DNA from 3 places in the Herbaspirillum sp. GCM10030257 genome. Region 2 is predicted to be linked to each of the others. Evidence: predicted binding sites of a transcription regulator. Region 2 holds the regulator's gene; each other region holds the start of a gene.

Region 1 (2,270 bases), on a different contig from region 2:
TGCCTCGAAAGGCAGTAGACTGACGCGCACGCCAAGTTTAGCAGCGAGAGCATTGGCGATCTCGACGTCGATACCGCTGTCCTTGTCGGAAAACGGCTGCATGCCCTTATAAACTGCGACCTTAAGCACTCCAGCCTGTCTTACTTTGTCAAGATCAGCTTGCGCCGCGTGCATGGTTGCGTTAAGTCCGCAAAACAGGGTGCCGAGCACGGCCAGTTTGCGCCATGTGATCGTTGTCATGATGGTCTCCTTGATTGTTAATTTTGTCTGTCGTTCCGTACGGATCCGTTGAAGGGCTCGAACTCCTACTACATTTGTGATACTTGTATTGCTACCGTTGTATCTGCGCTGCCAATTAAGGCTTCCATACGACGGCCGTGACCGCCGCATTGTCCTTGCATAGAACGGTACTTACCGCCTACTTCGTTTCGCGACGCGTATCGAGATAAGCCTTGATTGTCCACATGGCTTCCTGACTCAGAGTGCCCTCGAACGGCGGCATATAAACTGCACCGTTGCGTACCTTGCCACGCCGGACGGAGGTCATGTAATACTGCTCGACCTCCTTGAAGCAAGCCTGTTTCTTCGCTTCGATCTTTACGTTCATGCAGTCACGGTCCATCTTGCGCAGGTCGGGTGCGATACCACCGGACACTCCTTCGATGCCGTGGCAGCGTGCACAGTTCTGGTTGTAAGCCGAGCTGCCGATGCGGATCGCATCCTTGTTACCTCGGTATGGATTCTCTTCGCGCCATTGCTCACCAAGCTGCGGCAGCGACTTGGTGTCGACGGCCTGCGGCGTCACGTCGCCATGAGCATGGCTGACAGGCGAATGAAGAAGCGTTGCCATCGCTAGTGCTACGGTTGAGATCGCCGCAAACGCGGACCGGGATCGATGTGTATTCATAATGCCTCCTCAGCGTTAATTAAGAATTAGGTAGCTTCGTCAAGGCAAGTAGCGTGCCACTGATGATACAGACCAGGACCGTGTATGCAAATGCAATTGACGCTTGATAGTCCCTCGGATGGTTATAGAAAGACGGCAGCAATGAAGCACGCAGGGTGAGAAAAGCCGCATACATACAGTGTTGAAATGGCATCCATACCGACTCCATGCAGATTGATCCAATATGGAGCAGGCTGTTGCTAACTGAAACAGCTGATTGACACATCGCCGCTGCGGCGCCTCTATAGGCATTAAAGTCTTTATGCGCATTGGCTCAAACGGCACTTCAACAGAATGGCATGGAAATTGCGCAGCATCAGGAAAACACTCGACCGTTCCAGCGTCATCATGCGACACTGCGTTCGCCATACATGAGGAGACATCATGACCTTTCCGCGTGCCCCCTTGTGGCACCTTCTGCATCCTTCCCGGAAGGCATGCGCGCCGATTGCGCGGGAGTCAGCTTACAACCTGTTTCACCACTGGCTGTCGTTTGCTGGCCTGCTGCTGTTTGCCGCCTATCTTCTGTGGCAATACAAGGTATGGGCTACGCTGGCGAGCGCCGATCCCACTGGCATCACGCTAATCATCATTGCAATCTTTGTCGGGTGCACGCTATGGTGCGGCTGCCGCGCCTATCTTCTGTGCGCAGAAGCGGAGGACCTTGCATCCTGGCGGCACTGTGCCGGCATACAAACCTTGAACGCAGGTGCCGTGCATGCGTTTCTGTCGATGCGCCTAAATGGACAGGCCACTGGCCCGGCTGGGCAACTGGGACAGCCGCAGCATCAGGTAGACGTGCTGGCTGAATGTCTACATGGTCCGAGCGAATCCGCATGGTGGATTAACGGCGTACAGATCAAGCTGGGGCTGCTTGGGAAGGTAATCGGCTTTAGCATTCTCGCCTTGCAAATCGCGCGCATCGACAGCTTTGACGCCGCCCAGTCACAGACCTTGCTTCGTAGTCTTACAGGAGGGCTTGGCATCGCACTGCTCACCACCGCTGTAGGCCTGGTGGCCAATATCCTGCTTGGCTTGCAACTGGTACAAATAGACCGCTACGCAGACCGGCTGCTGGCCGAAACGCTGGCCTATGCTAACAGCAGGAATGAAGCCCGCACTCTTTCCCATGCGGAGCAGTGATGGCAATCGGACGCAAGCGGCGAGAGCCTGAAGTCGATCCGTTCTATGACATGCTGTTCAACATCTTGATCGCCTTTGTGTTCTGTTTCATCATTGCGCTGCTGGCGATGAACCCAGTCGCCATGAAGACCGGGGACATTCCTAGCAAGGCGGAATTCATCATCACCGTGTCTTGGCCCGA
Region 2 (2,270 bases):
TTACCTCTCAAGCGCAGATTGACTTCGGCACGTTGCCGCTTATCTTTTTCAGAGGGCTTTTCAACCCCGAGGATGACTGCAATATCAATGACATGATCGAAATGTCGAATAATCCTGTCCAGTTTGTTTTGGACGTATTCGCGAATGGCAGGTGTCAATTCCAGATGATGTCCACTGATTATGAGGTTCATACAGCGCTCCTATGGCTGGCGTCGCTGGAGGTTCGCAAACGTGCCCCGAAAAGCGTAGGTGGGTGGGCTACGCTGGAACACAGCAACATCACTACAACAAAAACTACAGGGATTTGCGCAGATTGACTGGAGGGATTTTCAGGGCTTCGCGATATTTTGCGACCGTACGTCGTGCTACAACCATGCCCTGTTCCCCCAACATATCTGCAATTTTGCTGTCAGAAAATGGATTCTTGGGGTCTTCTGCTCCTATCAATTGTTTGATGAGGGCGCGGATCGCGGTCGAAGAAGCTTCTCCCCCTGCTTCTGTCGCGACATGGCTACCGAAGAAGTACTTCAACTCAAACATGCCGTGGGGGGTCAGCATGTACTTTTGAGTTGTTACCCGAGAGATAGTGCTCTCGTGTAAACCTAGTGTATCAGCTATTTCACGCAAGACAAGGGGGCGCATGGCGACCGCACCATGCGAGAAAAAGTTCCGCTGGCGGTCAACAATTGCCTGTGCAACACGCAGGATGGTATCGAAGCGCTGCCGCATATTCTTGATCAGCCACTTGGCTTCCTGCAGTTGTGACGAAAGTGATCCCTCACCCTTGTTCTGCTTGAGGATGTTGGCATACAAGGCGTTGACGCGCAGCCGGGGCATCACATCGTGGTTGAGCATGACTTGCCAGCCGTTTTTTGTTTTTTTCACGATCACGTCGGGGACGACATAATCGGAGGCATCCGACGCGTACAGTGCACCGGGATGCGGATTGCATTGCTTGATCACGTACTGCGCTTCGCGCAAGTCTTCGTCGTCGCAATCGAGCGCCTTCTTCAGTTTGTTGAAGTCTCGCTGAGCAAACAAGGGCAGGTAGTTTTCGACGATTTCCAGTGCGCGGCGACGTGTCACCATCGGTACCTTGGGAAAACGGCGGATCTGGATCGACAGGCATTCCGATGCATTGCGCGCACCGACGCCGGCCGGCTCGAAACTCTGCAGCATCTTGAGCGCCACATTGAGGTCATCGAGATCGATCTCGAGTTCCGCCGGCAGCCGAGCATGGATTTCTTCCAGTGACTCGTCGAGATAGCCATTGTCGTTGAGGGCATCGATGATCAGCTCGACCAGGGCACGATCACGCGGTTCGCGCACGGTCAGGCGCATCTGCTCCAGCAGGTGTTCGCGCAGGGTGGTCTCGTGGGCTTCCAGCTGCGGTCGGGCGTCGTCATCTTCCGGAGCCTTGGAAGTGCGTGCAACGTCGTCGAAGCTCCAGTCGTTGTCCGACGCATTGGAATTTTCGCCTGATTCCCCGCCTTCAAAGCTGCCTTCTGGTTCATCACGACTGGGCGTCGAAGCATCAGCCGCGGGCGCTTCGGAACTGCTGGCCGATGGCGGCGCACTGATGGCGCCATCGGCCAGCAGCCGTACCGAATGGTCGAGCGGATCGTCAACACGCTCCAGCATCGGATTGTCGGAAAGGATTTGTTCCAGCTCCTGATGCAGCTCGAGCGTCGACAGCTGCAACAAGCGGATCGATTGTTGCAGCTGCGGTGTCAGCGCGAGATGTTGCGATACGCGAAGTTGGAGAGTCTGTTTCATGCCTGTCTGTTTCTTCCCTACATCCGGAAGTGTTCGCCGAGATACACGCGGCGCACGGATTCGTTGGCAATAATGTCGTCTGGACGTCCGCTTGCGAGGACCGAGCCTTGATTAATAATATAAGCCCGATCGCAAATGCCCAGCGTTTCCCGTACGTTGTGGTCGGTGATCAGCACACCGATGCCACGTTCCTTCAAAAAGCGCACAATGCGCTGAATTTCAATCACCGCGATCGGATCGACGCCGGCGAACGGTTCATCCAGCAGCACGAAGCGCGGATTGGTTGCCAGCGCCCGTGCAATCTCGACGCGTCGCCGCTCGCCACCCGACAGCGACAAAGCCTGGTTTTCGCGCAGTCGTTCGATCTGCAGGTCCGACAACAGTCTGCCGAGGCGCTTGTCGATCTCGGCCTTCGGCAAGGGTTTGTCGTCGACCCGCTGCAATTCCAGCACGGCGCGGATATTGTCTTCTACCGTCAGCTTGCGAAATACCGA
Region 3 (2,270 bases), on a different contig from region 2:
TCAGGTGCTTCTGGCCGACCGTGGCAATCTTGGCACCGAGGAACACCGAAATCGGATTTTCCTGGCCGTCCACCGCGCCGGATGCCAGCGCCGGTTGCGCATCGGCCCAGCTCATCTGCGTCGGGTTCGCGCCGAGCGCGGTAAACGTATCGTTGAACAGCGGCGAGCCGACGACACGGAACTTCATGCCTTTCATGTCAGCTGGTGTACGGATGTCGCGCTTGGAATTACTGATTTCGCGGTAACCGTTCTCGCCCCAGGCAAGCGGCACCACGCCGTTCTTTTCAATGACCTTGAAAATATCGGCGCCGACTTCTCCCTGTGTCAGTGCGTCCAGCGCCTTGTAATCAGGCAGCAGGAAAGGGAGCGAGAACAGGTTGAGTTCCTTGACCTGCGGTGACCAGTTGATCGACGAGCCAACCGCGAGGTCAATGACGCCCTGGCGAATGGCCGTGAATTCACGTGTCTGGTCGCCGGCAACCAGTGAAGTGCCCGGGTACATCTTGATGTTGATGCGGCCTTGAGTCTTTTCCTTCACAAGCTCCGCCCAGCGTTCGCCACCCTTGCCCCATGGGAAAGCGGTGCCAAGAACGGTCGACAGACGGTATTCAGGCTGGTATTTCTGCTGTGCGACGGCGGGAAGGCTGAGTGCGAGTGCGGCGCCGATGGCGAGCGCGAGGAATGATCTACGCAAGATGTCTCCTTTTAAGGTGAAGGCAGGCAGCCGGATCATCGCTGATGGCTGCTCAAGTCGTTAAATTCAGGTGCAAGCACTTTACCGCAAATTACTCAAGATTGTCAGAAGCACTTGCATTTTGGAAAGATGCCATGGCGGTTGGTTGTATGTAAGACATCCAGCGTGCCAAGCTTGCCTGACAGGCCGGCAAGCTTGCGGCCTCCGTGATATCGCCGCGTGACAGGGTGTCATCCGATAGGCATGATTACTGCTGCAGGTTTGCTTTGCCCAATACCGAATTCGACGCTGCAGCCGAGATGGAGATGCCAGATGGGATACCGTACCAGCGCAGGAAGTAAGACGTATGTCTTCCCCGACCTTGCAACCTTGATGGCAAGGGCCAGTCCGGCCCGCTCGGGCGATTATCTCGCCGGGGTAGCCGCACTCAGTGCCGAAGAACGCATGGCCGCCAAGATGGCACTGGCCGATGTTCCCTTGCGCGCCTTTTTGAACGATGCGCTGATCCCTTATGAATGGGATGAAGTCACTCGGCTCATTCTCGACACGCACCAGGCCGAAGCCTTCGTACCGATTGCTCATCTCACCGTAGGGGATTTTCGCGACTGGCTATTGTTGGATACCACGGATAGCGACACGCTGACCGCCTGCGCGCGCGGTATCACGCCGGAAATGGCGGCAGCCGTCAGCAAGCTGATGCGCAACCAGGACCTTATCCTCGTGGCAAGAAAGTGCCGCGTCGTGACTCGCTTCCGGAACACGCTCGGTCTGCCCGGGCATCTTGCCGTGCGCCTGCAGCCGAATCATCCGACCGATGACCTGCGCGGCATTGCCGCCAGCATGCTGGATGGCCTGTTGTATGGCGCAGGTGATGCGGTCGTCGGCATCAATCCCGCCAGCGATTCGCTGGATACGATGATGGGCTTGTGGCGCATGATGGATGATCTGCGCTGTCGCTTCGACATACCGATGCAAACTTGTGTGCTGACCCATGTCACCACCCAGATCAAGGCGATCGAACGCGGCGCGCCAGTTGACCTGGTGTTTCAATCGGTGGCGGGCACGGAGAAAGCCAATGCAGGCTTCGGTGTCAATCTGTCGCTGCTGCGGGAAGCCCGCGATGCCGCGCGTGGGCTACAGCGAGGGACCGTGGGCGACAACCTGATGTATCTGGAAACCGGGCAGGGCAGCGCGCTGTCCGCCAACGCACACCATGGCATCGACCAGCAAACCTGCGAGGCACGCGCATATGCTGTTGCACGTGAGCTCGATCCGCTGCTGACCAACACCGTGGTTGGCTTTATCGGCCCGGAATATCTGTTCGATGGCAAGCAGATCATCCGCGCGGGCCTGGAAGACCATTTCTGCGGCAAGCTGCTCGGTGTGCCGATGGGCTGCGATATCTGCTATACCAATCATGCGGAAGCCGACCAGGACGACATGGACACCTTGCTGACTCTGCTTGGGGCGGCAGGCGTCAATTTCATCATGGGTGTACCGGGTGCCGACGACATCATGCTCAATTACCAGAGCACTTCCTTTCATGATGCCCTGTATCTGCGCAGTGTTCTCGGGC

What was found. The regulator sigma-54, encoded in region 2, starts transcription at its own class of promoters, with help from an activator protein. The targets are predictions, from matches to a motif close to TGGCANGNAANCTGCTTT.
Region 1: the regulator sigma-54 is predicted to act here: its motif matches at 949-966, upstream of pedF (cytochrome c-550 PedF).
Region 3: the regulator sigma-54 is predicted to act here: its motif matches at 934-951, upstream of ACFQUU_RS15955 (ethanolamine ammonia-lyase subunit EutB).

The regions. Positions count from the first base shown of each region.
Region 1 is NZ_JBHTDH010000018.1:76,215-78,484, forward strand. Features, by position in the region: gene ACFQUU_RS21820 (substrate-binding periplasmic protein) at 1-240, opposite strand, end outside; gene pedF (cytochrome c-550 PedF) at 419-907, opposite strand; gene ACFQUU_RS21830 (hypothetical protein) at 1,331-2,089, shown strand; gene ACFQUU_RS21835 (hypothetical protein) at 2,089-2,270, shown strand, end outside.
Region 2 is NZ_JBHTDH010000006.1:236,294-238,563, forward strand. Features, by position in the region: gene hpf (ribosome hibernation-promoting factor, HPF/YfiA family) at 1-191, opposite strand, end outside; gene ACFQUU_RS11930 (RNA polymerase factor sigma-54) at 295-1,776, opposite strand; gene lptB (LPS export ABC transporter ATP-binding protein) at 1,794-2,270, opposite strand, start outside.
Region 3 is NZ_JBHTDH010000009.1:171,815-174,084, reverse strand. Features, by position in the region: gene ACFQUU_RS15960 (DctP family TRAP transporter solute-binding subunit) at 1-733, opposite strand, end outside; gene ACFQUU_RS15955 (ethanolamine ammonia-lyase subunit EutB) at 1,007-2,270, shown strand, end outside.